One region of the Kitasatospora sp. NPDC042419 genome, then DNA from elsewhere that is predicted to be linked to it. Evidence: riboswitches for the same ligand, from Rfam matches in the RefSeq annotation. Region 1 holds a riboswitch; each other region holds the start of a gene.

Region 1 (9,844 bases):
AGCTCGCCGCCCGCCCCGTCTGACCCGCCCCCTCCTCCTGCTCGTCCTCCTCGTCTTCCTCGTCTTCCTCCGCATGAGCTCGTCCCCTTCGAACTCCGGGCCGCCCAGGGACGGTGCGTCACCCGGACTCCGCCGGACACCCCCTCGGGGGTCCCGGCGGACCGCCGCCCCGGACCCACGGCGAGGGTCCGGGGCGGCGGCGTCCCCGCGTGCGGCGCACCGTACGGGACGGCGGAAAAGGAGCCGCCCTCTGCTCCAACACGGCAGAGGGCGGCGGGGGTTGCGGCGGATAGGTTGGGGGTCAGCCCAGCAGGGGAAGCGCGGGGAGGGTCAGGAAGTCCGCGAACTCCTCGGCCAGGGCGACCTGTTCGAAGAGCTGCGCGGCCTCGCGCCAGCGTCCGGCGGCGTAGGCCTCGTCGCCCAGTTCGGACCGGAGCCCGGCCAGCTCCTCGGCCACCAGACGACGCACGAGGTCGGCGGTGGCCTTCTCCCCGGTGTCGGCGAGGACGACGTCGTTGTGGATCCACTGCCAGATCTGCGAGCGGGAGATCTCCGCGGTCGCGGCGTCCTCCATCATGTCGAAGATGGCGACCGCGCCCAGGCCGCGGAGCCAGGCCTCGATGTAGCGGATGCCGACCTGAACCGCGTTGTGCAGCCCGGCACGGGTGCAGCTGCCGCCGGCGCCCGCGATGTCGAGCAGATCCGCGGCGGTGACCGGCTCGACCGGGCCGGGGTTCTCCTTCTGGTGCGGGCGCTCGCCGAGGACGGCGTCGAAGCAGGCGCGGGCGACCGGGACGAGGTCCGGGTGGGCGACCCAGGAGCCGTCGAATCCGTGGCCCGCCTCGCGCTCCTTGTCGGCCGTGACCTTCACCAGGGCGGCCGCGTTGACCTCCGGGTCCCTGCGGCTGGGGATGAACGCGGCCATGCCGCCGATCGCATGGGCACCGCGCCGGTGGCAGGTCCGGACGAGCAGCCGGGTGTAGGCGGCCATGAACGGCGAGGCCATGGTCACGCTGTTGCGGTCCGGCAGGATGTAGTGCTCGCCCGCGTCGCGGAAGTTCTTGACGATGGAGAACAGGTAGTCCCAGCGGCCCGCGTTGAGCCCGGCGGCGTGCTCGCGCAGCTCGTAGAGGATCTCGTCCATCTCGAACGCGGCGGTGATGGTCTCGATCAGCACGGTGGCGCGGACGGTGCCGTGCGGAATGCCGAGTTCGGCCTGCGCGTGGGTGAAGACGTCGTTCCAGAGCCGCGCCTCCAGGTGGCTCTCGGTCTTCGGGAGGTAGAAGTACGGGCCGGAGTTCGGGTCCTCGGCGCCGCGGGCGAGCAGCCGGCCGGCGTTGTGGAAGAAGTAGAGGCCGAAGTCGAGGAAGGCGCCGGCCACCGGTTCGCCGTCGACCAGCAGGTGGTTCTCGTCCAGGTGCCAGCCGCGCGGGCGGACCACGACGGTGGCCAGTTCGGCGGCGGGCCTGAGCGCGTAGGCCTTGCCTGCGGCGGAGGTGAAGTCGATCCTGCCCTCGAAGGCGTCGATCAGGTTGATCTGGCCGCTGACGACGTTCTCCCAGGTCGGGGAGGTGGCGTCCTCGAAGTCGGCGAGCCAGACCCGGGCACCGGAGTTGAGTGCGTTGATCACCATCTTGCGGTCGGTGGGGCCGGTGATCTCGACCCGCCGGTCCTGGAGCGCCCGGGGCGCCTCGGCGACCCGCCAGTCGCCGGCGCGGACGGCGGCCGTCTCCGGGAGGAAGTCCAGGGTGCCGGTGCGGGCGATCTCGGCACGGCGGGCGCGGCGGCGGGCGAGCAGCTCGCGGCGGCGCCCCTCGAACGCGCGGTGCAGGCCGACGACGAAGGCGACCGCCTCCGGAGTGAGCACCTCCTCGGCCCGGTGGACGCGCGGACCGGCGACAGTGACGACCGGAGCGGCGGAGGGGGCGCCGGGTCCCTGATCTGTAGCCATGAGCAGGACACTCCTAAGACAGTTGATCCTTGAGGCGGTCGGTCGACAGTTGATCCGAACCCCAGCAAACGGAGGGCTTGATTCTGTAAGGTGGAGACTAGTTTCCGCGATACAGAATTTCAACGGTTTGTTGAGGAGATCGCTGGGACTGTACTCCTCCCCCGACAGCGAAGGGAACGCCGGTGGCCCCGACCTCCGACAGCGCGTCCGACACCGCGTCCGACAGAGCACCCGACCGGGCACCGACCCCGGAGCGCACCGGCGGCGGCGTGCAGTCCGTCGAGCGCGCCTTCCAGCTGCTGGAGGCGCTGGCCGACGCGGGCGGGGTGGCCACGCTCAGCGAACTCTCCTCCTCCTCCGGCCTGCCCATGCCGACCATCCACCGCCTGGTTCGTACCCTCGTGCAGCAGGGCTATGTCCGCCAGGACACGGCGCGCCGCTACACCCTCGGCCCGCGGCTGATCCGGCTCGGCGAGACCGCCGGGCGACTGCTCGGCAGCTGGGCCCGCCCCTACCTGGCCGAGCTGATGGAGGCCACCGGCGAGACCGCCAACCTGGCCGTGCTGGAGGGCGGCGAGGTGGTGTACGTCGGGCAGGTGCAGTCACGGCGCTCGATGCGGATGTTCACCGAGGTCGGCCGCCGGGTGCAGCCGCACTGCACCGGGGTCGGCAAGGCGCTGCTGGCGCAGCTTCCCGAGGAGGAGGCGCGCGCCGTACTGGGCCCCAACCCGCTGCCCGCCCACACCCCGCACACCGTGACCGACCCGCAGGAGCTGCTCCGCCAGCTCGCCGAGGCGCGCGAGCGCGGCTACGTGGTGGACGACCAGGAGCAGGAGATCGGGGTGCGCTGCATCGCGCTCGCGGTGCCCGGCGCGCCCACGCCGACGGCGCTGTCGGTCTCCGGCCCGGAGGCCCGGGTCCGGGCGCTGGAGGAACAGGCCGGCGCGGCCTCGCTGGTGCCGGTGATGCACGGGATCGCGGCCCGGCTCGGGCAGGTCCTGGCCCCCTGAGCAGTGCCGTCGGCGGCGACGGCCGGAGGCACCGGCGGAGGGACCGCGGAGGCGCCGCCCGGGGCACTGTCGGAGGCGCGGTCGGAGGTTTCCCGCGCAGGAAGTCGGTAACGCCGACTTTCCGTACTCGCGTTCGCCCGCTCGGGCGACCCGAAGGCGGGTTGGCCCGGCAGGGGCGGACGGGTCGGTCACTCTGGGTCGGGACGTGCCCGCGACGGCGCGGGCGCACGAACGCAGAGGCAGGGTGAGCGGCGATGTCGCGCAGAGGGTCCGTACGGAGTTTCCTCGGAAGGTCGCTGACGGCGGGGACCGCGCTGGTGGCGCTGGCCGCCGGACCGGCGTGGGCGTGTCCGGACACCGACCCGGCGGCGGACACCGACCCGGGCAAGGAGAACGCGGCGGCTGCGCCCGCGGTGCCCGCGCCCTCCGACTCGGACCTGGAGGTGGTCCGGCTGGACCCGGATGCCGTGGCGCCGGGCGGCACCACCACGGTGCACGCCTTCATCGGCAACGGAGGCCCGGAGCGGACGGCCTCCACGTTCACCGTGGTGGTCACCCTCCCGGAGGGGGTGACGGCCGAGGGCCCGTTCTTCCCGGAGAACTGCTACGAGTTCCAGAACGGCCACCGGGTGCGCTGCACCTTCCCGGCCGGGCTCGACGTGTTCCACAGCGCGACCGCCCTGATCCCCGTCCGGCTCGCCACCACCGTGCCCCTCGGGGACCTGGAGGGCGGCTACGTCGCGGTGCGCAGCGACGACGACCGGAACGAGGCCAACAACCGGCAGCCGTTCACGACCCGGGTCGTGGAGACCACCGGCTCCTGACGGGGCCGGCGGTCTCCACGTATTCCGGGTTCCGTCCGGACGCCTTTGCAAAGTGTCACTTTGCAAAGTGTCGTCCGCCGGGTGCGTCCTAGCGGTAGACCCGGACGTAGTCCGCGGCGAAGGTGATCGGCGCGGTGCCCTGGGGCGCGGGGTGGTACTGCCCCGCGCTCAGGGACAGGTTGAGGATCAGGTACGCGGACCAGTTGGTGCCGACGCCCTTGCCGTCCGAGAAGACCTTGACCCCGTTGACGTACCAGTCGACGGAGGTGGCCCCGTAGTGGGTGCCGATGGTGACCCAGCCGTCCTTCGAGATCGCCTTGGCGTCCGTGTAGTACAGGTGGCCCGGCTTGACGTGGTTGGTCAGCTCCAGCAGGTTCGGGTTGTCGGGGTGGTACTCGAAGGTGTCGATCTCCCCGTTGCCGTTCTTCCAGGTCCAGAGCGCCGGCCAGGCGCCGGTGCCGGCGGGGAGCTTGACCCGGGTCTCGGCGTAGTCGCCGGTCTTCACCTGGAAGCCCTCGCTGGAGTACTCGGTGGTGAGCAGCCCGGTGTCCCAGGACTGCTTGCCGTTCTCCAGCTTGTTGGCGCCCGGCTTGGCGGTGAAGGTGGCGGCGCCGCCCGAGACGCTGACGTTGTTCTTGTTGAGCCAGTCGAGCTTGTTGTCGTCCGGGTTGTGGTTGCCGTAGTGGTAGGCGCTGCTCCGGTCGCCGGTCCAGCGGGAGCCGTAGGCGATCGGGCCGCTGAACTCGTCGGACCAGGTCAGCTTCTTGCCCGCGACGGGGGCACCGGTGGCGGGCGTCGTCGGGTTCGTGGTGGGGCTCGTCGTCGGGCTCGTGGTGGGGGACGTCGTCGGCGCCGGGGTGGGGGTCGGGGTGGCGGTGGTGGAGACCACCAGCTGGCGGGAGGGCAGGTTGTGCCAGGCGCCGCCGAGGTCCTGCCAGAAGCCGAACTGGGTGTAGGTGCCGGCCGCCAGGGTGCGCGCGCCGGTGGTGATCGACAGGCCGCTCGGGCAGATCTGCGCGTTGCTCGCGCTGCCGGGGAAGTCGAGGTTGCGGCCGGCCGCGTCGCGGATGCCGACCCCGACGGTCTTGGCGGTGAAGCAGGCCGAGGAGTGGACGCTGAGTGACGCGGCCGAGGCCTTGCCGGCGACCATGGCGGCCGGGGTGAGGCTGTCCTGGGTGACGGTGGGCGCGGCCGCGGCGGGCGCGGTGGCGGCCTGGGCACCGGTAATGGCCGGGACACCGAGCAGACCGGCGCCGGTGACGGCGAGCGCTCCGGTGGCGGCTATGGCTGCGGTGCGGCCCCGGTGGGAGGGGCGGGCGTGGCGGGGCGCGCGGCGCCGGGCAGGCTGCTGGGAGGCAGTGGGCATGGTTGGGTCCTCTGCGACGCCTGCGAGGTGAGCTGTCGGGTTCGGGCTGAGGTTGCCCGGCCGCCTGTGGAGCGGCTTCACCCCTAGCCGCGGTCCGGGGCGCGGGGGCGCACGGACCGGGGCACTGACCTTGGGTCCCCCGCTCCCGTCCGCTGTGGTGCTCGGGTGCCGACCGGCGGGTGGACAGGACTCGGCGTCCCGACGGCGGGAGTCCGCGACAGCGGACGCCCCTGCAGGCTAGGCAGGCCGTCGGGGACCGGACAACTCCGTACGGGCGGTTGTCGCGCAGCTCACAGACCGGGCGGCGCGGATGATCAACGTGCCTGCGGAGTTGATCAGTTGGGCGAGCGGCCCGGCTCGCGCCCGTCGGCGGAGCGTTCCGGCCCCGGCGCGCCCCTCCGTGCCCGGGTGCGGGGCGGCCGGGCGGAGCGGGCGGGCGCGCCGGGCGGAGCGGGCGGGCGCGCAGGCGCCGGGAAGGCCACGGGCGTCGGGAAGGCCGCGGGCGTCGGGCGGGGCGGGCGCCCGCGAAGGCGCCCGGGCCGCCCGGGCCCCTCAGGGCAGCTGGTCGAGCCAGGCGGCCACCTGTCCCATCGCCTCGGGTGCCCAGGCCAGCTCCAGGTGGTTGAGGCCGGACAGCAGCCGGGTGCCGCCGACGGTGCCGATCCCGGTGGTGTCCAGCGCGCTCGCGGTGAAGACGATCCCGTCGCTCGGCCCCCGGTTCTCGTTGAGCACGCCCGGGATGTCCGCCGAGCCGCCGGCCAGCAGGAAGGTCCGGACCGCCGCCGGGATCCCGGCCCGCTGGAGCGGCGCGATCAGCGAGCCCGCGTCGATCGCGGCCTGGATGCCCTGGCCCGAGGTGTAGAAGCCCTGGCCTCCGTAGTAGGTGGTCCACCAGTCCTGCGCGCTGCCGTCCACCCCGTACCGGCCGTCCCAGCGCGCGAGCAGCTGGCGCTGCCCCGGGTAGCAGTCGTACCCGCCGCTCGGCAGCACCCCGAGGCAGGGCTGGGCGGTGTACGTCCCGTAGCAGGTCATGAACAGGTGCGGGGACGGCGCGTTGGCCGTGCCGCCGCAGGCCGGCCAGGTGGCGAGGGAGAAGGCCCAGCCGTGCGCGTAGACGTAGTCGAGGCCGCCGTGCGGCCCGCCGAGCGTGACCAGGCGGCGGACGTCACCCGCGTACGCCCGTCCCCAGGCCGGGCGCACCGACGAGACGTACGCGCGGGCCGCGGCCTCGCCCTTGCTCCACGCGACGACGTCCACCTGCGGCACGCCGAGCCGGGCCCGGACGAGCGCGATCGCGTCGCCGACGGCCTGCGCCTGCAGGAGGTTGTCGCCCTGCTTGTGGGCGAAGCCGACCGCGAAGACGCGGTGGCCGGTCGCGGCGAGGTACTGGGCCAGTCCGGTGCCCGGGCAGGCGGGGGCGCCGCAGCCGCCGGACTCTCCGGGATCGGCCCAGGCGCGGTCGGCGTTGTCGTTGACGCCGTGGACGAGCAGGACCGGGGTCGCCCTGGTTCCGGTGTCCCAGCCGGCGGCGGAGTAGAGCAGGAAGCGGCCGGCGAAGGGCTGGCGGACCCCGCCGAAGTAGGTGAGGCGGGCTCCGTCCTGGTCGCCCCGGCCGCCGGGCGGGTACTGCTCGGCGGGGATGCCCGGGGTGGTGTCGAGGTAGCGCTCGACCTTGGCCCAGCCGTTGCCGGGTGCGGGGTGGGTCGCCTCCAGGGCGAGGGCCGCGGTGGCGGGGGCGACGGCCGGTCCGGCGGTGGGCGTGTGGGCGGCGGGGGCGGCCTGTGCCGGGACGGACAGGAGGAGGGCGGCGAGGGCCAGGACGGTGGCGAGGGCGGCGGATCTCGCGGCGGTGAAGCGTGTGACGGCGACGCGTGTGACGGCGACGCGTGCGGTGGTGACGCGTGCGGTGGTGATCATCGGCGGCTCCCGGTGGGGGGCGGCCCACGTCCCGGTGGGCCGGAGCGTGCACACCGTACGGGCGGGCGTGCCGGGTTCCCATGTGCCGGTGGCCCACCCGCGGCGAGCGCGCGGTGGCGGACGGCGCCCTGGTGGGTTCCGTACCGACGCCACCGCACGGGACGGCACGAGACGGGGCGGAACGGGATGGGGCGGGACGGCACGGCACGGCACGGCACGGCGCCGCTGGTCCGGCGCGGGGCCCGGTCCGCCGGTGTGTGGCCGGGTGCCCGACTACGCCGCGAAAGACGGGGCAGTCGGATAGGTTGGAGATCCAACCCGTGCCGGCGCCGTCCGGACCACGCCGAGAACCGCATTCGAGACGAGGACCAGCCCCACCATGACCGCGCCCCTGCCCGGCTTCGCCGGCCGCACCTTCCTGTTCCAGGTCGACAACGGCGCGGCCTTCCGCAACGCCTACTCGGCCGACGGCAAGCGGCTGCGCTGGGAGGGCCTCGGTGAGTCGGCCGGCCAGTGGGAGGACGTCGCCCTGCACGTCGCCGAGGTCGGACCGCAGCTGTACTTCGTCAGCTGGACCGAGCAGAGCGGCATCACCGTCAGCCACGTCATGGACCTCGGCCGGATGACGGTCCGTGCGTTCTGGACGTACGAGGGCGAGGGCGGCCGGGTCGGCGAGCTGCACACCGGCACGCTGCAGTCGGTGGCCTGAGGCCCGCCGCCCGGGGCTTCCCGGCCGGGCCCGCCGTCCGCACTGCCGACCGGCGGGCCCGGGAGACCGGTGGGCCGGGGAGACCCGGTCAGACCGGCTGGCCGGGCACCTGACCGGACGGCCGGCCGGGCACCACGAGGTGCTGGGAGATCCACTCCAGCGAGGACGGGAGCAGCTTGCTCCAGGTCTCGAAGTTGTGGCCGCCGGTCTCCAGCATGCTGTAGGAGACCTTCATCGGGCTGCGCGTCGCGGCCACGAAGGCCTCCGTCTCGCGCCGGTAGTTGCCGTCCCCCTCCTTGGTGCCGGCCAGCAGCACGGCGACCTTGGGCTGCGGCAGGTTCTTCAGCCGCCACATCAGGTCGGCCTCGTTGCGCCGCTGCTCGCTGCCCTTGAAGAGGTCCCCGGTGGTCGGGTCCTCGGCGGCCTGGTAGTAGCCGGAGAGCGAGACGGCGGTCGGGAAGACCTCCGGGTGGCGCATGGCCAGCTTGAGCGCGCAGTACCCGCCCGTCGAGTTGCCCATGAACGCCCACGCCTGCGGGTCGGCGGAGACCCGGTAGGTCGCCTGGATCGCCGACGGCACGTCCTTGGTGAAGTACGACTCGGACTGGGCACCGCCCGGGATGTCCTCGCACTCGGTGTCCTGCGGCAGCGCGGGCGAGGGGCGCACCAGCACCAGCACGGTCGGCTGCATCCGGCCCTCCTGGAGCAGCTTGAGCGCCGCGCCCGGGTAGTTCAGCCGGGTCACCAGGTTCTTGGCGATGCCGGGGAAGCCGGTGCTGACGATCAGTGCCGGGAACTGCTTCTCCGCGAACTCCGGCTGGAAGTACTGCGGCGGCAGGTAGACGTAGCCCTCGGTGGAGAGCCGGGTGGTGGCACCGTCGATGCGGACCTCGCGGATCTCGCCGGACTGCTTGGGATCGCGGCCGAGCGCCCCGCCGCCCTTCACCTCGGCGTGCCCGATGGTCTCGACGCGCAGTCGGCCGGATGCGTCCGCCTTGTTGTGGATGACCACCGGACCGCTGTCGCCGGTCCCCAGCAGGTCGTCCCAACTGCTGTAGAAGGCGAAGTAGTTGTTGGCCACCAGGCCCAGCGCGGCGAGCACGGTGAGCTGGGTCGCGAGCAGCGCGCCGATCCGGCCGAGCACCGCCTGCCAGGTCCGCTTCGACAGTCTCGGCCACAGCCAGACCGTCCCGGCCATCACCGCAACGGCGATCAGGACGGTCAGCGCCAGCACCTTGTGGCTCGTCAGACCCATGTCTTGTTTGCTCCCACGCCTCGTACTCCCCCGCCCCCGGGGGAAGGACACCCGGGAGGGCCGCCCTGGTTCCCCGTCCACAACGGGGTCGTCACCGGGGCGCGACCACCCACCCTAGCGGTCCGCGGCGGGGCCCCGGACCCGCCGACCAGCGGTAGTCGTCTCGGCCTGTGGGAGGAGACGCGCCGTGCGCGCGGGTCGGGGGCACGGGCCGGCCGCCCGCGCCGGGGCCGGGGCGCGGGCCGGAGTGCGGGCGAGGGCGCGGGCCGGGGCGCGGGAACCCCGCGCGGGCACGGGAGGGGTGAACGCGAGTGGCGCCGCGGGGAGAGGGCACCCGAAAGGGACGCGCGGACCCCTCCGCCTGGGTGACCGTCAGCTGACGCGCGCACAGAGGCGGCCCCACTCATCGCGGAGGCGGGGGCACCCGGCCGCGCGCCCGCTCAGTCCAGAGCGCCGTGGCGGGCGGCGGCCAGAACGGCCGCGGCGGCGCGGTCGGCGACGCGGTCGTCCACCGCCTCGCCCGCGATCAGCACCCGGAAGTAGAGGGGTGCGGCGAGGTTCTTGATCACCTCGGACGGGTCGATGCCGGGCGGCAGCTCACCGCGCCCGACGGCCCGCACGACCACCGGCTCGGCCCGCCGCAGGCGGTCCCCGAAGATCCGCGCCCGCACCTCGGCGACCTCCGGCGCCCGGACCGCGTCCGCCAGCATCACCGCGAGCACGGCGGCCCCGGCCGGGGCGCTCAGCCAGGCGGCGAGACCCCGGGCGAGGGCGCGCAGGTCGCCGTCGACCGAGCCGGTGTCCGGGATCGG
Region 2 (9,844 bases), on a different contig from region 1:
TGCGTCCCTCACAGTGCAGGTCGTTCAGTCACGGTGCCGGTCGAATGGAGGTGCAGGTCGCGCGTCCGTGCATGCGGTGCGGGTGGTGCATGTGGTGCGGTGGTGCACAGGCGGTGCACAGGCGGTGCACGGGGGTGCCGGGCAGGCGTCTGCCCCGACTACTGTCCGCCACACTCGCACGGAGCAGCACGGGCTGCCACCGGGGCGACCCGGCCGGGCGAGCGGGCCGACCGACACCCGCCCCGTGCATATGCCCGATAGGCTGTGCGCCGTGCTCCCCGAGGTGACGGCGGTCCGATACGTGACGCCACTGCGAGAAGGCGGCTCGATGCCGGGCCTGGTCGAGGCCGACGACCGGCGGCTCTACGCGCTGAAGTGGGTCGGCGCGGCGCAGGGCCGCAAGGCGCTGGTCGCGGAGGTGCTGGCCGGCGAGCTCGGCCGGCGGCTCGGCCTGCCGGTGCCCGAACTGGTCGCCGTCGACCTGGATCCGGTCCTGGCCCGCAGCGAGCCGGACCCGCAGATCCAGGACCAGATGCGGGCCAGCGGCGGGGTCAACCTCGGCATGGCCTTCGTCAGCGGCGCGCTCAACTTCGACCCGCTGTGCTTCGAGGTGGACTCCGGACTGGCCGGACAGGTGCTCTGGTTCGACGCGCTGATCGGCAACGTCGACCGCTCCTGGCGCAACCCCAACCTGCTCGTGGCCACCGGCGGACTGCGGCTGATCGACCACGGCGCCAGCCTGATCTTCCACCACCACTGGCCCGGCGCCCCCGCCTGGATCCGCCGTGCGTACGACGCCTCCGACCACGCGCTGCTGCGCGCCGAGCCGGACCTGCGCGCGGCCGACAAGGTGCTCGCCCCGCTGGCGGAGACGGCGATCGCGGAGGCGGTCGCGCAGATCCCCGACGTCTGGCTGGTGGACGAGCCCGGGTTCGACTCGCCCGAGGCGGTGCGCGCCGCGTACCGCACCCAGCTGACCGAGCGACTGGCCGGTCCGCGCGACTGGCTGCCGGAGGTGTCCGCATGACCGAGCCGATCCGGTCGGCGCTGCCGGCCGTCGCCGAACTGCACGACTACGAGTACGCGGTGATCCGGGCGGTGCCCCGGGTGGAGCGCGGCGAGTGCGTCAACGTCGGGGTGCTGCTGTACTGCCGGCAGAGCTCGCACCTGGCGGCGCGGACGCACCTGGACCAGGCGCGGCTGCTGGCGCTGGACCCGGTGGCCGACGTGTCCGGGGTGCGGCGGGCGCTGCACGGGATCGAGGCGGTCTGCCAGGGCGGGCCGCAGGCCGGTCCGGCGGCGGCGGACAGCCCGGGGCAGCGGTTCCGCTGGCTGACCGCGCCGCGCAGCGCGGTGGTCCAGCCGGGGCCCGTGCACACCGGGCTGACCGCGGACCCGGAGGCCGAGCTCCGCCGGCTCTTCGACCAGCTGGTGCTCTGAACGGGAGGGGCCGGCGGTACGGTCGCCGGATCTTTGCCGTGCTCAAATCTTGAGTTACTGAAGCACTCGGTCGTACCCTGACCTCATGGGTTCGACAGCGACGACGACCGTACCGACCAACGCCCAGCTGATGGAGGCGCTGGCCGCCGTCGGCGCCGCGTACTTCCAGGACTTCGCGGCCGCCGCGGCCCGGCACGGTCTCTCCTCCTCTCAGGCCAAGGCGCTCGGCGCCGTCCAGGAGCCGGTGCCGATGCGCGCCCTGGCCGGCCGCCTCGGCTGTGACGCCTCCAACGTGACCGGGATCGTCGACCGCCTGGAGTCGCTGGGCCTGGCCCACCGCGAGGCGGCGGCCGGCGACCGGCGGGTCAAGATCGTCGTCATCACCGAGCAGGGCCGGGAGATCCTGGGGCTGATCCGGGGCGAGATGGCGCGGACCCACCAGGCCATCGAGACCATGAACGACGACCAGCGGGTGGCGCTGCACTCGATCTGCCTCCAGGTCCTCCCGGTGCTCAGCGGCCGGACGGCTCCGTAGGGGCCTCCGCTGCTGCGGGGCCTGCGGGGCCTGCGGGGCCTGCGGGGCCTGCGGGGCCTGCAGGGCCTGTGGGGGTTGCCGGGCCTGCCGTTCGCGCGGACAGCTCCGCCGCGAGCGGGGCCGGCAGCGGGCCGTGGTGGAGCAGGGTCAGCAGCCGGGCGGCCCGGGTGAGCGCGACGTACAGGTCCGACGCGCCCTGGGAGAGCAGCCCGGCCGGGTCGACCAGCACCACCGTGTCGAACTCCAGGCCCTTGCAGGCCCGCACGGTCAGGGCGCCGAGGCCGGCGGCCAGGGCGTCCGGCGCGATCACCCCGAGGCTGCCGGACGTCGCGGGCAGGCGGGCGAGGGCGGCGGCGTAGTCGCCGTCCGGCACGGGAACCGCGCGCGGGCGGTCGGCGGTGGCCCGGACGGACTCGGGCGGCTGCCGGGCCGGGTCGTGCGCCCGCAGGACGGCGGCGGCCAGGGCCATGACCGCCGCCGGGGTGCGGTAGTTGACCGTGAGCCGCTCCTCGCGCCAGCGGCCGGGCAGTTCGCGGTCCAGCATCCCGGCCCAGGAGCGGGCACCGGCCGGCGAACCGGTCTGGGCGAGGTCGCCGACCATGGTCAGCGAACGGGTCGGCACCCGGCGCATGACGGCCCGCCAGGCCATCGCGGACAGTTCCTGCGCCTCGTCGACCACCACGTGCCCGTACGCCCAGGTGCGGTCGGCGGCGGCGCGTTCGGCGGTGGTGCGGTACGGGCCGGCGTCGCGGAACCGCTCGGCGAGCAGGTCGGCGTCCAGGGTGACGTCGTCCAGCTGGCCGGTGACGGTGAGCACGCCCTGGGCGTAGTGCAGGTCCTCGGCACGAGCCCGCTCGGCGGCGCGGGTCCGGGCGCGGGTCACCGCGGGGTCCTCGCCGAGGAGTTCGGCGGCCTCGTCGAGCAGCGGGACGTCCCCGGTGGTCCACTCCGAACCCGGTGGGCGGAGCAGTGCCCGCCGCTCGGCGGCCGAGAGGCCGGGGGCGGCGCGGGCCAGCAGGGCGGCGTCGGAGAGCAGCCGGTCGATCAGCCGGTGCGGGGTCAGGACCGGCCAGAGGGCGTCGAGTTGCGTGCGCACCCCGGGCTGCGCCCAGAGCTCGCGCGGCGCGTGGCGGGCCTCCTCCTCGTCGTACGGGCGGCCGAGCGTGAGCGCCTGCTCGACGGCGAGGGCGTCGAGCAGGGTGCGCAGGAAGAACGCCCGGGCGCGGTTGTGCGGCAGGCGCAGCCCCCGGGCGGCCTCCCGGGCCCGGGCGCAGACCCGGCGGGGCAGCCGCAGGTGCTCGGCCGGGGCGAGATCCCCTTCCGGTAGCAACTGGTGTGCGGCGACGGCGCGTTCGACCACCTCCGCCATCCACGGGCCGCCCTTGGCCACGGCGGTGTCGGGGGCGTCCTCGGTGGTGGCCCGGACGCCGGGGAACAGCTCGCCGACGGTGCGGAGCACCACCTCGGTCTCGCCGAGTGCGGGCAGCACCTGGTCGATGTAGCGCAGGAAGGCCGGGTTCGGTCCGATCACCAGGATGCCGCGGCGCTCCAGCACCGTGCGGTGCGTGTACAGCAGGTAGGCGGCGCGGTGCAGCGCGGTGACGGTCTTGCCGGTGCCGGGCCCGCCCTGGACGACCAGGGCGCCGGGCAGCGGCGCGCGGATCACCCGGTCCTGCTCGGTCTGGATGGTGGCGACCACCGTGCCCATCCGGCCCGTGCGCTCGCGGTCGAGCGCCGCGAGCAGCGCGGCCTCACCGACGAGGGCGCGCCGGTCGTCCTCGCGGAGGGCGGCCAGGTCGAGCGCCTCGTCGTCCAGCCCGGTCAGGGTGCGGCCGTCGGTGTGCAGGTGGCGGCGGCGGACCACGTCGCCGGGCCGGGCCGGGGAGGCGGTGTAGAACGGGCGGGCGGCGGGGGCGCGCCAGTCGAGGAGCAGCGGCTCGTAGTCGTCGTCGGTGAGGCCGATCCGGCCGACGTAGCGGGCGGTGCCGTCGCGGTGGTCGAGGCGGCCGAAGCAGAGGCCGCGTTCGACGGCGTCGAGCCGGGCGGCGTGGCGGGCGGCTTCGGCGGTGCGGAGCTCGCGCTCCAGCCGGGCCTGGTGGGTGCCGCCCGGGCCGGCCCCGGTGCCCGCTGCGGCCAGGGCGCGGCGGGCGCGGTCGCGGGCTGCGTCCAGGTGGGCGTAGAGGGCGGTGAGGCGGGCCTGTTCGGCGCTCAGGGCGGCGGCCTCGGTGTGGTGGGCCTGCGGGGGGTGGGCCTGCGGGGGGTGGGCGGTGCGCTCGGGGGACGGGGAGGGGAGAGCCGCCGGGGACGGGGTGGTGGGAACCGCTGGAGATCCGCTCATCGCTGTGGTATCCTTGCGGTGGGAAGTTTGTTTTGTCGTTCTTGACGGTTGCTCAATTGCCCCAGCCTACCCGATCCGGCGCCGTTCCGGCTGACCTCGGCTGTTAGGCTTGCGAAGCGTGAGCGCGAAGCCCCAGATCCCCAATGTCCTGGCCTCCCGGTACGCCTCGGCGACCCTGGCCCAGCTCTGGTCCCCCGAGCACAAGGTGGTGCTTGAGCGCCACCTCTGGCTTGCCGTCCTGAAGGCCCAGCAGGACCTCGGCGTCGAGGTGCCGGCCACGGCCGTCGCCGACTACGAGCGAGTGATCGACCAGGTCGACCTCGGTTCGATCGCCGCCCGCGAGCGGATCACCCGGCACGACGTCAAGGCCCGGATCGAGGAGTTCAGCGACCTCGCCGGCCACGAGCAGATCCACAAGGGAATGACCTCCCGGGACCTGACCGAGAACGTCGAGCAGCTGCAGATCCGGCAGTCGCTGGAGCACGTGCGCGACCGCACGGTGGCCGTCCTGGTCCGGCTCGGCCGTCTCTCCGCCGAGCACGCCGAGCTGGTCATGGCCGGCCGCTCGCACAACGTGGCCGCACAGGCCACCACCCTGGGCAAGCGCTTCGCGACCGTCGCCGACGAGCTGCTGGTCGCCTTCCGCCGCCTGGAGGAGCTGATCGCCCGCTACCCGCTGCGCGGGATCAAGGGTCCGGTCGGCACCGCCCAGGACATGCTCGACCTGCTCGGCGGCGACACCGACAAGCTCTCCGAGCTGGAGCGCCGGGTCGCCGCGCACCTCGGTTTCGACAACGTGCTCACCAGCGTCGGCCAGGTCTACCCGCGCTCGCTGGACTTCGAGGTGCTGACCGCCCTCGTCCAGCTGTCCGCCGCGCCGTCCAGCCTGGCCAAGACGATCCGCCTGATGGCCGGCCACGAGCTGGTCACCGAGGGGTTCAAGGAGGGCCAGGTCGGCTCCTCCGCGATGCCGCACAAGATGAACACCCGCTCCTGCGAGCGCGTCAACGGCCTGGCCGTCATCCTGCGCGGCTACGCGTCGATGACCGCCGAGCTGGGCGGCGACCAGTGGAACGAGGGCGACGTCTCCTGCTCCGTGGTCCGCCGGGTCGCGCTGCCGGACGCCTTCTTCGCCTTCGACGGCCTGCTGGAGACCTTCCTGACCGTCCTCGACGAGTTCGGCGCCTTCCCCGCCGTGATCGAGGCCGAGCTGGACCGCTACCTGCCGTTCCTGGCCACCACCAAGGTGCTGATGGGCGCGGTCCGCGCGGGCGTGGGCCGGGAGACCGGGCACGAGGTCATCAAGGAGCACGCCGTCGCCTCCGCGCTCGCCATGCGTGCCGGCGCCCGGGAGAACGAGCTGCTGGACCGCCTCGCGAACGACGGGCGGATCCCGCTGGACCGGGCCGCGCTGGACGCGCTGCTGGCCGACCGGCTCTCCTTCACCGGCGCCGCCGGTGCCCAGGTCGCCGAGGTCGTCCGGCAGATCGAGGCGGTCGCGGCCGCCCACCCCGAGGCCGCCAAGTACGCCCCGGGTGACATCCTCTGACGTTCCGTCAGGCCTTCGAGGGCCCCGTCGCCGTACCGGTGGCGGGGCCCTCGCCGTGTCCGGGCGCCTCCGGCGGGACGTGGCCCGGATCCAGCTGCGGGGCGGTGGTGGCACAGGAGTAGCGGCAGTCCGGCTCGGCCACCGGGTGGTCCTCCGGGGCCAGCACGTTGCCGCGGACGGTGGCCAGGGCGGTCAGCCCGCCGGTCACCAGCAGCCCGGCGCAGATCAGCATCGCGGTGTGGAACGCCGCGTCCACCGAGGCCGGCACCTGGTAGGCGTCGCCGCTCAGCCCGGCCAGCGCGGGCAGCGCGGCGACCGCGAGCAGACCGGCCGCCCGGGCGGCGGCGTTGTTGACGCCGCTGGCGATGCCCGCGTGCCGGACCTCCACCGCCGCGAGCACCGTCGCGGTCAGCGGCGCGACCAGCAGCACCATGCCGCAGCCCATCACGGTGACGGCCGGCAGCACGTCCGTCCAGTAGGAGGCGTCGGGGCCGATCCGCAGCATCAGCAGCACCCCGGCCGCGCAGAGCAGCGGCCCGACGGTGAGCGGCAGCCGGGGGCCGATCCGCTTGCCCAGCCGGCCGGCCCGCGCGGAGAGCGCCAGCATCAGCACCGTGATCGGCACCAGGGCCACCCCGGAGACCAGCGGGGAGAAGCCGGAGACGATCTGCAGCTGCACGACGAGCAGGAAGAAGACCCCGCTGAACGCCGCGTAGACGGCGAGGGTGACCAGGTTCACCGCGGTGAACAGGCGGGAGGAGAAGAGGCCCAGCGGCAGCATCGGCTCCGGCGTGCGGCGCTCGACCAGGATGAAGGAAGCCCCCAGCAGGAGTCCGGCCGCACCGGTGAGCCAGACCCCGGGAGAGAGGCCCTCCCCGGCGGCGGTCAGTGCGTAGGTGAACGTCCCCAGGGCCAGCGCGGCCAGCACCGCGCCGAGCACGTCGAACCGCCCGGACGAGGCCTCGTCCCGGCTCTCCGGCACGTGCCGGGCGGCCACCGCGACGACCAGCACGGCCAGCGGGACGTTCAGCAGGAAGATCCACCGCCAGCCGGGCCCGTCCACCAGCCAGCCGCCGAGGAACGGGCCGACCGCCGCCGACACCCCGCCGAGACCGGACCAGAGGCCGACCGCGGTCGAGCGGTCCTCGGGGTGGAAGACCGCCTGGAGCATCGCCAGCGATCCCGGGGTGAGCAGCGCGCCGCCGATGCCCTGCACCGCGCGGGCGGCGACCAGCACCTCGATGGTGGGCGCGGCGGCGCAGGCCGCCGAGGCGGCGGCGAACCAGACCACGCCGAGCAGGAAGATCCGGCGCCGGCCGTACCGGTCGCCGAGTGCGCCGCCGAGCAGGATCAGCCCCGCCAGGGTGAGCAGATAGGCGTTCAGCGTCCATTGCAGGGCGGAGAGCGGGGCGCCGAGATCGGTGCCGATCCGGGGCAGCGCGACGTTCACGACGGTCCCGTCGAGCATCGCCAGGCTGGAACCGAGCACCGTTGCCAGAAGTACCCAGCGGCCCTGCGCGGTGCCCAACCGCAGGGTGCCGGCCTCGGAGGTGGCCACGGCCCGATCGTCCGCCCCGGGAGCCGACGTGACAAGGGTCACCGGGGGCGTGTCGGCGAATGGCTTTCCGTGAGTGATCGTGTGCGGACCGGTCCGGAAATCGGCGGAGGGTCGCGGATCAGTGGCACGCGGTGAATCGATTGTGTGCGTACTGTGCAGCTGATCATTCGGAGCGTGACGGAGCTCCGGAGTTTTGTTGTGGGTTCAAGAGATCGACATTGCTTCACCCGGACGGATGAGTTTTAGTTCAGCGACCGCCCGGCGTCAGCCCGGGTGGCCACCGGGTGGAACGCCTAGTCCTGCCGCTGCCCGGTGGTACGCAACGAACTCTGTACGGCAGGAGCGGGGGACCCAAAGGTAAGTCGCCGGACCGGAATTCGCGGTCCGGCTTGGGGTGAAGCCGCCTTGATGCGGCCGGGCAACTCCAGCCCGAACCCGACAGCTCACCTCGCAGGCGTCGGAGAGGACATCCCCCATGCCCGCACAGGCTCGTCGTATCGCCCTGCCCCGCGCCGTCCGCATCGGCATCGCCACCGCCGTCACCGGCGCCGCCTTCGCCCTTCCGCTGGTCACCACCGTCAGCGCCCAGGCCCACGAGGCTCCGGCCGCCAAGCCGCACCAGACCAGCACCTGGACCGGCGCCACCAGCGTCGACGCCGCTCCGGCCCCGGCCGCCGCTCCGGCCGCCGAGACCGCCCCGGCCGCCCCGGCCGAGGAGAGCTACAAGGTCGTCGGCGGGGACACCCTGTCGAAGATCGCCACCGCCAAGAACGTCCAGGGCGGCTGGGAGGCCCTCTACGAGCACAACCGCTCGGTCGTCGGCGCCAACCCGAACCTGATCTACCCGGGCCAGCAGCTCGCGCTCGGTGGCAAGGCCGTCGAGGCCGCGAAGCCCGCCGCGCCCGCCGCCAAGCCGCAGGCCTCGCAGGACTCGGTGAAGCCGGCCGCCAAGCCGGCCGCGCCCGCCGCGAAGCCCGCCGCCCCGGCCGCCAAGCCGGCCGCGCCCGCCGCCAAGCCGGCGCCGGTCCAGGCCGTCCAGGCCGCGAAGCCCGCCGCTCCGGCCCCGGCCCCCGTCGCCGCCTCCTCCGGCTACGTCGCCCCGCTGGCCGTCACCAAGCTCGGCACCGCGTACGGCGTCGCCGGCTCGATGTGGTCCTCCGGCCACCACACCGGCGTCGACTTCTCCGCTGCCACCGGCACCCCGCTGCGCGCCATCGCGGCCGGCACCGTGGTGAAGGCCGGCAACGGCGGCGCCTACGGCAACGAGGTCGAGATCAAGCTCGCCGACGGCAAGTACGCCCAGTACGCGCACCTGTCCTCGATCGCGGTGAAGGTCGGTCAGACCGTCACCGCCGGCCAGCAGATCGGCCTCTCCGGTGCGACCGGCAACGTGACCGGCCCGCACCTGCACTTCGAGATCCGCACCGGCTCGGAGTACGGCTCGGACATCGACCCGATCGCCTACCTGCGGGCGCACGGCGTCTCGATCTGACCGATCCGGTCGATCCGAACGGCCTGACCGATCCGGTCGGTCCGCTCGGGTGCCAGAACCACCGCTGGGTGCGGGGTGAACGACCTCCCGGGATGGTCATGTCGGGTGACCGCTCGACCGGGTGATCGCCGCACCACCAGTGGATCCACGGGCGCGGGACACGCCCGTCCGGCCGGCCCGGTTCGCGAAACCTCCTTTCGCGAACCGGGCCGGCTTTTTTTGGTTTTCGCCCCCCCTGGTGTGTTCGAGGGTCAGGTCTTTCGTCCGGTCATATTCCGTGCCGGGGTCGGGTCCGAGTCCGGGGTCGGGGCCGGGCCCGGTGGGCTTTCGAACGGACGGTGCGTCAGCGCCGATGAGCGGTTCAGCGGTGAAGGGCCGTCGATTCGGGGCGGACGAATCGGGGCGGTCGATTCGAGGCCGTCGATTCGGGGCGGACGATTTCGGGGTGCGGCCTCGGGGACGCGGCTCTGGGGCGCGGTCGACCCGGTGGGCGCTTTCGGAGTCTCCCCGCCGTTTCGTCGTCGGCGCGTGGGCGACCGGCGGAGCGCCGGGGCCGCTGCTCCGCTGGGTCGGGTGAAGTGCCGGTGCGTCAGGCCTGCTGTCGGCCGCCCCGGGTTCGGGTGCTGCCGCGTGCGGGTCCGGGGGCGCGGGGCTGGTGGATCGGTCCGGGGGTGCGGTTCAGCGCCGGTGGGCGGGTACCGCCTGCTGGGCGGCGGTCAGCAGTTGGTGCACCCGGTGGCCGAAGTCGTCCGCGTCGCGGGCCGGTTCGGGGAAGACCAGGCGGACGTCGCGGTGGCCGTGCGGGTGGTCGAGGCGGAGCACCAGGCCGTACCGGTCGAGGGCGAGCGGCCGGACGTCGGGGCGCTCGGCGAGCAGCTCCGGTTCGAGGAGGCGGGTGAGTACGGCGAGCGCGTCCGGGTGGTCGTCGGCGA
Region 3 (9,844 bases), 220 kb from region 1:
ACCGCCAGGCCGATCGCCGGGCGCCACGGTCCGGCCGCCGGCCTCGCCAGTAGATTGGCCGACAGCCAACGAACGTACGGAGCAGACACGATGGCACCTCGCGGGGATTCGGTCAATGAGGAGATGCGCCAGCGTTCCCGGCGGCGCATCATGCGCGCCACCGTCGAACTGGTCGACCAGTACGGATACGCCGGGACCACGCTGACCGACATCGCCGAGCGGGCCGGACTGGCCCGCGGGCTGCTCTCCTACTACTTCGACGGCAAACGGCTGCTCATGCAGTCGGCGACCCACCGGATGATGCACCAGGAGCTCTCCACCGTGCTCGGCGAGCTGGCGTCCGACGCGACACCGGAGGCCCGGCTGGCCCGGGCGATCGACGCGGTGCTCGGCCTGGCCGTGGACCACCCGCGGGTGATGCGCTCGCACCTGGCACTGATCCTCGACCCGGACACCGGCGCCTTCGTCCAGGACCCGGAGCAGCAGCGGCTCGGCGCGCTCCTCCAGGGACTGCTGCACGACTGGGGCGCACCCGACCCGGTGGCCGAGCACGCGGTGCTGCGCAGCGCCCTGATGGGCGGTTGCATAGGCGTCCTGCTGCCGGGTGCGGAAGTGCCGCTGGCGCCGATCCGCGCCGACCTGTTCCGCCGCTACGGCCTGGCCTGGAACCTCGGCCGGCCGCCCCAGCCGCTCCCCCCGGAACGCGAACGGCCGCCGGCCCGCGGCTGACCCGCGGGACCGGCGGCCGTCCGGTGGAGCGGCGCGCGACGGACGGACGTCCGGTGCTCAGCGCTCCTTGAGGATCGAGGCCAGCAGGTCGATGGTGCGCTCGGGCGTGAGGCTGTCCACGCAGAGCCGCTCCATGACCTGGATGTAGGCGTCGACGTCGTCGCGCTTGTCGAGGTACAGCGCGCTGGTCAGCTGCTCCAGGTACACGACGTCCGCCAGGTCCTGCTCGGGGAAGCGCAGGATGGTGAACGCACCGGACTCACCGGCGTGCGCACCGAAGCGGAACGGCATGACCTGGATCACCACGTTGGCCTGCTCGGCCGCGTCGATCAGGTACTGGACCTGGCCGCGCATCACCTTGGGCCCGCCGACGGGACGACGCAGCGCCGCCTCGTCGATGACGGCCCAGAGCCGGGGGCTGTCGCCCTCGGTGAGCAGCTTCTGGCGGCGCATCCGCAGACTGACCCGGCGCTCGACCTCCTCGTCGCTGATCACCGGCCGACTCTGGCCGAAAACCGCCCGTGCGTACTCCTCGGACTGGAGCAGGCCGGGGACGAACTGGACCTCGTAGGTGCGGATCAGTGCGGCGGCCTCCTCCAGACCGACGTAGGTCTGGAACCACCCCGGCAGGACGTCGTTGAAGCTGTGCCACCAGCCCGACTTGTTGGCCTCCCGGACGAGCCCGAGGAGCGCCTCGCGCTCCAGGCCGTCGTCGACCCCGTAGAGGCTGAGCAGGTCCGCGACGTCGCGTTCCTTGAAGCTGACCCGGCCGAGTTCCATACGGCTGATCTTGGACTCGGACGCACGGATCGCGTAGCCCGCGTCCTCGCGGGTGATGCCGCGCGCCTCCCGGAGCCGGCGCAGCTGGGAGCCGAGGAGGATCCGGCGGACCATCGAGCCGCCGCCCGGCTGAACTGTGGTCATGTGGTCCTAACCTCCACCTAGGGCAAACAGCGCACAGTCTGCCATCAGTTGAGCGCTCACGGTGCCGATACTGACGGATGTTCCTATCAGTTCTGCACTCCGCACACCAGGATGCACGTGCATCCGGCGTTTGCATATGCCACCTGAACGACTGCACGTGAATCGACTCTTGCATCTGCAGTGAGCGCAGAGGACGATGGTGCACGTGCACCTGCACATCCCTGGCAATCCCGCGGGCTCCGCGTCGACCCCACGCGCGACTCCGTGCACAGGCCCGGCAGCGCCCCCGCGCCACCGGGCCCATGTGCGCGCGCGCCTGGTCGAGGGGGCGGCCGAGCGGCCGAGCGAGTCGGAGGTGACCGGCATGACCCCGGCGGGTCCAGCCGTGTCCGCCCCCTTATGGGAGGAGCTCTTCATGAGCACCGGAACGGCCTTGGCAGTCGACCCCCATGTGGTCACCTGTACGCTCGCTCCCCGATATGAAGCCGTCAGAACCGCGCGCGACTTCGCCAGAACCGCCCTGCACCGCTGGGGCCTGGGCGAGCTCTTCGACGACGTCGCGCTGGTGGCCTCGGAGCTGGTGACCAACGCCCTGCGGCACGCGATCGGCGCGCGCCCGGGTGCGGTGGACGACTACGACTTTCCCATGCAGACGGCGGCCGAGGGGAGGCTGCCGATCCGAATAAGCCTCGTTCACCGCTCTCCCCAGGTGGTCTGCGCGGTGAGCGACCCCAGCAACATCGGCCCGGTCGCACGGGAGGCGGACTTCGTGGCGGAGTCCGGTCGCGGCCTGCACCTGGTCGACTCCTTCAGCCACTCCTGGGGCTGGCACCCGCTCGGCGGCGGCAAGGTCGTCTGGGCGCTGTTCGAGGCGGAACCGGAACAGCGGCCGGCCCCGGTCCCCGAGATCGGCGGGCGGCACCGGCGCTCGGCGTAGTCCGGCGCACGACCCGCGGCCGGACCCCTCGGGAGCACCACACCGCCCCGGGCGGGAGGGCACGGACCGGTACGACACGACACCCCGGCAACGGCGATCGGTGGCCCTCGGGCAGCGGGCACCGGCGGCCTTCCGGCGGTGGCGCCCCCGATCCGCGTGCGGCGGCTCGGAACGGCGGCGACGGCCGGGAACCGTGACGGCAGGACACGGGGCCGAGCAGCGCATCGGCCGAACAGGGCGCAGACCCGCAGGACACCGGCCGAACAGGGCACCGGCCCACGGGCGGGACCGACGGAACAACGGGCCCGCGGGAAGCAGCCGACGGCATCGACCGACGGGCACCGACCAGCAGGCGCCGGCCTGCGGGACCGGGGCCGACCGGGCGTCGGCCGGAAAGACAAAGGCCGTCGTGGTGTCAGCACCCACGACGGCCCCCCGATGGTGAAGCCGACGGCCGGTCAGACCGCCAGGTGGTCGAACTCCCCGTCCTTGGCCCCCAGGAGCAGGGCCGCTATCTCGGCCCGGGTGTAGATGAGCGCCGGACCGTCCGGGAAGCGCGAGTTGCGCATCGCCACATCGCCGCCCGGGAGGGCTGCGAACTCGACGCAGTTGCCCTGAGAGTTGCTGTGCAGGCTCTTCTGCCAGACCACGCCCTTGAGGTCCGCAGCGGCCATCCCGTTGTACGTGTCGAACGTGTCGTGCATAGAAATCTCCCGAAGAGCTCCGGAGTGGGTCGTCCAGCTCGGCGCCCCGGCCCTCAGCCGAACGGCTGGGCCGGCCCCGTACCGGCCCGGCACAACGCCTCACTTGACGTGATGATAGCTCCAGTGCACGTGCATCAGCACGGGACGTTGCAGGTGCACGGGCTTTTCGACACCGAACCGGAACTCTTCACGAGCCGCGCACCTGACGGTACGTAAGCGGACATAGCCGACTGAATCGGCAAGCCGCCGATAACCGCCCGTAGGCGACCACCCGCTGAATGTTGATCTTCGGGAGCCGGGAGTCGCACCCCCGTGACCCTCCGTCAGACGATCCCGAACCTGTGAGACATCTCACGCGCCACCCCTGCAACTCGAACCCCCTCCCCCCGCATCTGAGGGGATACCGGGAGGGGAACCGGGTTCAGGTCGGATATGTCCGGTTTTCGGACGGGCCGCCCCTCCTGGTGCGGCAGCCGACTGCAAGGACGGCGGGGTGATGTCCTACGATCTCCGCCATGAGCACCGCAGCCATCCCGGGCGCGCCACTGCCCGTCCGTACTCCAGGCTCCCGTGCGCGGGGGCGCCACCGCCGTCCCGAGCGCCCCGAGATCCCGACCGGCTCCCCGGTCCTGCTCCTCGCCGTGCCCGCGGCCGCCGGACCGGAATCCCGGTCCGTGGTCGAGGAGCTGCTGTCCATCGTCCGCAGCGAACAGAACGGCGTGCAGACGGCGGCCGGCTACCTCCCGGCCCACGAGGCCGGGGCGGGCGCCGAGCGCACCGTCGCCGAGTTGCTGGCCGAGGCGGCCGAGGCGGGCCTGCCCACACCGGTCGTGGTGCCGCTGGTGCCCGGCCCGCACGGCTTCCTGGCCGACCTGCACGAACTCGCCGCCGAGTACGGCGCCCCCGTCACCGACGTGCTGGGCCCGCACCCGCTGCTGGCCGAGGCCGTCCACGTCCGCCTCTCCGAGGCCGGTCTGGCCCGCGCCGACCGGGCCCGGCTGTTCGCCATCGCGACCGCCGCCGACGGCGTGGTGCTCACCACCGTCGGCGGACAGGCCGCCGCCGACGCCGCCGGGATCACCGGCATGCTGCTGGCGGCCCGACTGGCCGTGCCGGTCGTCCCCGCCGCGCTCGACCTGCCCGGCTCGGTGGCCGCGGCCGTCGCCCACCTCCGCGAGATGGGCTCGCAGAACCCGGCGCTGGCCCCGCTGGTGATCGGCCCGGAGGCGGACTCCGAGCTGCTCGCCACGGCCGCCGAGGAGACCGGCTGCCCGTCGGCCGCCCCGCTGGGCGCGTACCCGACCGTGGGCCAGCTGATCGCCTCCACCTACCTGGCCACGCTGCCGGCCGCCGACTTCGAGGCGCATGCCGCCGAGGCCGCGGCCGAGGACGCCGCCGGGGAGCCGTCCGGCGGACGGCACGCCGCCCAGTAGCGCGAGCCCGGGCGCGAGCCCGTACGAAGGCCCGTACGAAGGGGCCCGGAACGCATCCGTTCCGGGCCCCTTCGGCTGCCCCGCCGAGCCGGACCGGACTGCCGCGGCGGCGGGCGGCGGGCCCGGCCGCCACGGCGGAGGCGGCGGGCGGCGGCAGCGCCTCAGCGGCCGACCCGGCTGGTGGGCGCGGCGACGTCCTTCAGCTTCAGCGCGGGCAGCAGCACCGGCCGGGACTGTCCCGCGAAGGTGGCCACAGGCGCGGCCGCGGCGTTCCACTGCGGCTGGGCGGTGCCCTCCTCGTCCGGCTTCCGGACCTTGAGCACCTCGGTCTGCCCGGCCCGGCGCAGCAGGATGTTCTTCGGCCGCACCCCCTCCGGGTCCAGCCAGAGCTCGTTGCCGCCGAACTCGCAGTCCAGCACCAGCACGTCGTCCGGCTGGCCGTCCGGGGTGGCGCGGAAGGCGATCCCGGCCCGGCGGTAGCCGGTGAACCGGCTGCGGCCGAAGGTGACGGACTGTCCGGCGAGTTCGTGCCGGGCGGTGGAGACGGCGAAGTCGCTCTGTCCGGCGGCGTCGACCAGCAGCCCGTCGAAGACGGTGCCCTTGTCCCGGCCGAGCGAGTGCAGCGCCACTCCCCCGCCCGCGTTGCCGTACAGCACGCTCGCGGTGTAGTCGAAGTCGTTGAGGTAGGCGCCGTGCTCGATGCCCCAGCCGCCGTTGTGGTACGCGGCGAACTGGGTGACCACGTGGTGCTGACGGGCGTTGAGCCAGACGAAGATGCCGTCCTGCAGGTTGTTGTGGGCCAGGCAGCGCTCGAAGGTCCAGACGCCCTCGCTGTTCTCCGGCCACTCGAACCCGGAGGCCCCGGTGGCGCCCTGGACGCCGACGGCCACGCAGTCCACCGCCTTGCCGCCGGTGCCCGCGCCGAGGTTGAAGCCGGTCAGCCGGTAGGCGCGGGGGTTGGGTTCGAGCAGCGTGCGGGAGGCTACGCAGGACTCGTACACGATGTCGTCGGAGGGGCGCTGCGGGGTGCGGGTGTCCAGCGGCCCGTCCCACCAGTAGGCGTCCTCCCAGGTCTCGTGGCTGATGCAGCTGCGGAAGGTGATGCCGTGGCTGGCGTGCGGGACGTACGCGTGGCTGCCGGCGTCGCGGACGACCACGCCCTCGACCACGGTGCCGCGGGTGGCGTCGCCGAGCCGGTGGAAGTGGAGCCCGTAGCGGCCGAGGACGGCCGCGGTGATCGGGGCGGTGCCGTCCCGGCCCTTCCAGGTCTCCTTGGTGTCGGCGCGCGGACCGACCCAGCGCAGCGCGGCGTGCCGCACGTCGGCGCGCCGGGAGCTGGTGAGGTGGACGTGGGTGCGGCCCTCGGCGGTGCCCTCGACCCGGACGGTGCGGGTCAGGTTGAGCACCTCGGCGCCGACGGTGACGCCCCCTCCGGCCGCGACCCGGGGGTGGGCGTGCTTGAGCGGCGCCTCCAGGGTGACGGTGGTTCCGCTGACGGACCGGACGGTGACGAGGTCGTAGGCGGCGGCGAAGCCCTCCTGGTCGGGCGGGCCGGTCGGGGTGACGGCCAGTTCGTCGCCGGGGAGCCAGCCGGCGGGCGGGGCGGCCAGGTCGAGGGTGGTGTCGCCGGCCTTCAGCTCGCGGTCGGCGCGGATCCAGGCGGTCTTGGCGGCGCCGTCCAGCCGCAGGTGGCCGGCGCCGGTGACCCAGAGGCCGACGTCGGTGTCGACGACCTTCATGCCGTCACCCTGGAAGCGCCGCTCGTCGACGGCGGGGAAGCGCAGGGTGTGGGTGTGGGTGCCGTCGGGGGCGAGGGCGAGGGTGCCGCGGACCTCGACGTTGCCGGTGGCGGCGAGGGTGAGGGTGCGGTCGGCGGCGAAGGTGAGGGCGCCGGTCGGCTCCACGAGCAGCGTGCCGACGGCGGCGTCGGTGTCGAGCAGCACCCGGTCGGTGATCCGGACGGTGCTCTTCGGGCCGGGTACGGCTCCGCCCCAGCCGGCCGGGTCGGACCAGCGGCGGCCGCTCTGGTCGACGGTGGGCGCGGGGGCGGGCTGTTCGGGTGCGCCGCCGTCCGGGGCGGTCCCGGGCGGTGCGGCGCCGTGGCCGCCGGCCGCCCCCATCGGGTCGGCGCCCGCCGCGGGCGTTCCGGCGACGGCGGCGACCGGCTCGGTCGGGCCGCTCAGCGAGCGCCGGAGGACCTCCTCGCCGCTGACCGCCGCGAAGGCGGTTCCGACGGCGAGCCAGCGCAGCAAAGTGCGGCGGCTTACGGGAGTTCGAGGCGGTTCAGGTGGGATGTCCGCTCTGCGGTGCTTTGCCCTGCGGTGCGCTCCGCGCGGCCTGGCGGCCGGCCGGGCGGCGTCCGGGTCCTCGTCCATGGCCATCGGTGCGTAGCCCTCCCCCCAGACGGCTGCGTCGTCGCCGGCGCACTGCCGACGTTCTGAAGCATAGGCAGTTGCGTTGACCGTGACGGGCGTTGTGCGAAATCGGTCATTTCTGATCATGAAGGACAGCCGCCCACCACGGATTTCGAAAACAGTGATGCGTGTCACACATGTTTGCGGTTTGAACGCGGCTCTGCTTAACGTGCTCCCCGTTCGTGGCCACACGGACCCAGTTCATCCGCAACGCCGAGTCCTGCCGTCGGGTGCGCTGGAAGCACGAAGCACCACGGCAGGAGCGGGGGAACCACAGGTAGTTCGCCCAGGCCGGTCTCCGGACCGACCGGGGCTAGGGGTGAAGCCGCGCCCACAGCGCGGCCGGGCAACTCCAGCCCGAATCCGACAGCTCACCTCGCAGGCGTGGGAGAGGACCGCGTCTTCATGCTGCCCACCAACGGCACCCGCCTGTCCGGCCGTACCCGTCGCGCCATCGCCGCCCTCGGCGTCGCGGGCATCGGCCTCACCGTCCCCTGCCTCACCTCCGGCACCGCCTCCGCCGCCACCGTCGCCACCTGGGACAAGGTCGCCCAGTGCGAGAGCGGCGGCAACTGGAGCATCAACACCGGCAACGGCTTCTACGGCGGCCTCCAGTTCACCAGCTCCACCTGGTCCGCGTTCGGCGGCACCTCGTTCGCCCCGCGCGCCGACCTCGCCACCAAGGACCAGCAGATCGCGACCGCCGAGAAGGTGCTCGCCGTGCAGGGCCCCGGCGCCTGGCCGGTCTGCTCGGTCAAGGCCGGTCTGACCAAGGGCGGCACCCCGGCCGCCGTCGACACCTCGGCCGCCGCCAAGCCGGCCGCCCAGACCCCGGCCGCCCCGGCCCCGGCTGCCCAGACCCCGGCGCCGGCCGCCAAGCCCGCCGCCCAGCCGAAGGCCGCGCAGCCCGCCGCGCCCAAGGCCCCCCAGCAGCAGGCCCAGGCCCCCGCCGAGGCCCCCGCCTCCACCGACGGCGTCCGGCAGGGCGACCGCGGCCAGGACGGCCGGCAGTGGCGCCAGCAGGCCGGCCAGCAGGGCGGCTGGAACCAGGCCGACGACTACACCGTGGTCGCCGGTGACTGGCTCTCCTCCATCGCCGACAAGAACGACGTCCAGGGCGGCTGGGAGCGGCTCTACGAGCTCAACCGCGCCACCCTGACCGACGGCCCGCACAGCATCTACCCGGGCCAGCACCTGACCTTCGGCGACCGCGCCAAGGGCCAGGGCCAGAGCCAGGCCTCGGCCTCGGCCTCGGCCTCGGACGAGTCCGGCAAGGGCTTCGACTGGTTCAACCGCGCCAAGGACGCGCAGCAGGGCGCCGGCCAGGCCGCCGCGCAGACCCCGGCCCCCGCCGCCAAGCCGGCCGCCAAGCCGGCCGCCGGGGCCGAGACCCCGGCCCCGGCCCAGACCGCCACCGGCAGCATGGCCGCCGCCGTCTCCTTCGCCCAGTCGAAGGTCGGCCAGGCCTACGTCTACGGCGGCACCGGCAACGGCGGCTGGGACTGCTCCGGCCTCACCCAGGCCGCGCTGCGTGCCGCGGGCATCTCCGTCCCGCGCGTCGCCGCCGACCAGGCCGCCGCGTCCACCCACGTCTCGCTGGACGCCCTCAAGGCGGGCGACCTGCTGTTCTGGTCCAACAACGGCCAGGACTCCGGCGTCTACCACGTCGCGCTCTACATCGGCGACGGCAAGTACGTCGAGGCCGCCAACCCCAGCTCGGGCGTGCGGACCCAGACCATCGCCAACTGGGCCCCGGACTTCGCCGGCCGGGTCTGACCCAGGAGCGGGTCCGACCCTCTGACGGGTCCGACCCACGAACGCCCGGAGCCCCCGGGGAGGAGCGATCGGACTCCTCCCCGGGGGCTCCGGCGCGCCCCGCGCCGGACGCGGCCGCGCGGGAGCACGCCCCGGCGGGCCGCGGGCGGCCGCCCCGCCGCCGGGAGGTCGTGGTCAAATCCGGCCGCACCGGGCATGCTGCTGCTCTGCACCCGAGGAGGAGTCCCATGGCCCAGGTCACCGTCACGCTCGACGCCAACCTCGCGATCGACGCGATGATGCTGTCCGGCACCAAGAACCCGCAGGACGCCGTCGAACTGATCCTCCGCGACTACCTGGAGCGGGGCCGGCGCACCGAGACCCGGACCGGCGACGCCGCCGACGGCCGCCGGGTCACCCCGGACCGCCCGATCGCCCAGGAGGGCTGAGCGGGCACGACGGACGGCCGGGGTCCGGGAGCGCGTGGCTCCCGGACCCCGGCCGTCCGTCCTTGCGCACCGTCAGCGCGCGCCGGCCCCGGTGGAGCCGCGCATCACCAGCTCGGGCTGGAACATGAACTCCCCGCGCTGGGCGGCGTTCCCGCCGACCTCCTCCAGCAGGGCGTCCACCGCGGCGGTGGCCATCGCCTCCACCGGCTGGCGGATGGTGGTCAGCGGCGGCTCGGTGAACGCTATGAGCGGCGAGTCGTCGAAGCCGACCACCGAGACGTCCTGCGGCACCGTCAGGCCCCGCTGCCGGACGGCGCGGATCGCGCCGAGCGCCATCATGTCGCTGCCGCAGACGATCGCCGTGCAGCCCTTGTCGAGCAGCGCGCCGGCCGCCGCGTGCCCGCCCTCCACGCTGAACAGCGTGTGGTGGACGAGCCCCTCGGCCTCCTCCCGGGAGTGCCCGAGCACCTCCCGCATGGCCGCGGTGAACCCCTCGATC

The links. Region 1 has a riboswitch for cyclic di-AMP ahead of AC067J_RS11185 (glycoside hydrolase family 16 protein). Riboswitches for the same ligand answer to the same signal wherever they lie in the genome.
Region 2: linked by a shared signal. The riboswitch ahead of AC067J_RS18450 (M23 family metallopeptidase) and the one ahead of AC067J_RS11185 (glycoside hydrolase family 16 protein) in region 1 are both predicted to bind cyclic di-AMP.
Region 3: linked by a shared signal. The riboswitch ahead of AC067J_RS12085 (transglycosylase family protein) and the one ahead of AC067J_RS11185 (glycoside hydrolase family 16 protein) in region 1 are both predicted to bind cyclic di-AMP.

The regions. Positions count from the first base shown of each region.
Region 1 covers NZ_JBWKAW010000004.1:298,030-307,873, reverse strand. The annotation lists gene AC067J_RS11205 (8-oxoguanine deaminase) at 1-23, shown strand, start outside; gene aceB (malate synthase A) at 302-1,951, opposite strand; gene AC067J_RS11195 (IclR family transcriptional regulator) at 2,134-2,961, shown strand; gene AC067J_RS11190 (hypothetical protein) at 3,216-3,785, shown strand; gene AC067J_RS11185 (glycoside hydrolase family 16 protein) at 3,874-5,151, opposite strand; cyclic di-AMP (ydaO/yuaA leader) riboswitch at 5,154-5,321, opposite strand; gene AC067J_RS11180 (esterase/lipase family protein) at 5,704-7,068, opposite strand; gene AC067J_RS11175 (MoaF-related domain-containing protein) at 7,448-7,777, shown strand; gene AC067J_RS11170 (alpha/beta hydrolase) at 7,866-9,032, opposite strand; gene AC067J_RS11165 (TetR/AcrR family transcriptional regulator) at 9,473-9,844, opposite strand, start outside.
Region 2 covers NZ_JBWKAW010000008.1:211,029-220,872, reverse strand. The annotation lists gene AC067J_RS18480 (HipA family kinase) at 272-1,027, shown strand; gene AC067J_RS18475 (DUF3037 domain-containing protein) at 1,024-1,440, shown strand; gene AC067J_RS18470 (MarR family winged helix-turn-helix transcriptional regulator) at 1,526-1,975, shown strand; gene AC067J_RS18465 (HelD family protein) at 1,953-4,313, opposite strand; gene purB (adenylosuccinate lyase) at 4,432-5,862, shown strand; gene AC067J_RS18455 (MFS transporter) at 5,870-7,420, opposite strand; cyclic di-AMP (ydaO/yuaA leader) riboswitch at 7,731-7,890, shown strand; gene AC067J_RS18450 (M23 family metallopeptidase) at 7,896-8,912, shown strand; gene AC067J_RS18445 (DUF2470 domain-containing protein) at 9,591-9,844, opposite strand, start outside.
Region 3 covers NZ_JBWKAW010000004.1:516,037-525,880, reverse strand. The annotation lists gene AC067J_RS12115 (TetR/AcrR family transcriptional regulator) at 124-729, shown strand; gene AC067J_RS12110 (helix-turn-helix domain-containing protein) at 787-1,653, opposite strand; gene AC067J_RS12105 (ATP-binding protein) at 2,069-2,590, shown strand; gene AC067J_RS12100 (DUF397 domain-containing protein) at 3,049-3,294, opposite strand; gene AC067J_RS12095 (hypothetical protein) at 3,810-4,727, shown strand; gene AC067J_RS12090 (hypothetical protein) at 4,889-6,979, opposite strand; cyclic di-AMP (ydaO/yuaA leader) riboswitch at 7,343-7,539, shown strand; gene AC067J_RS12085 (transglycosylase family protein) at 7,526-8,917, shown strand; gene AC067J_RS12080 (hypothetical protein) at 9,145-9,345, shown strand; gene AC067J_RS12075 (LacI family DNA-binding transcriptional regulator) at 9,418-9,844, opposite strand, start outside.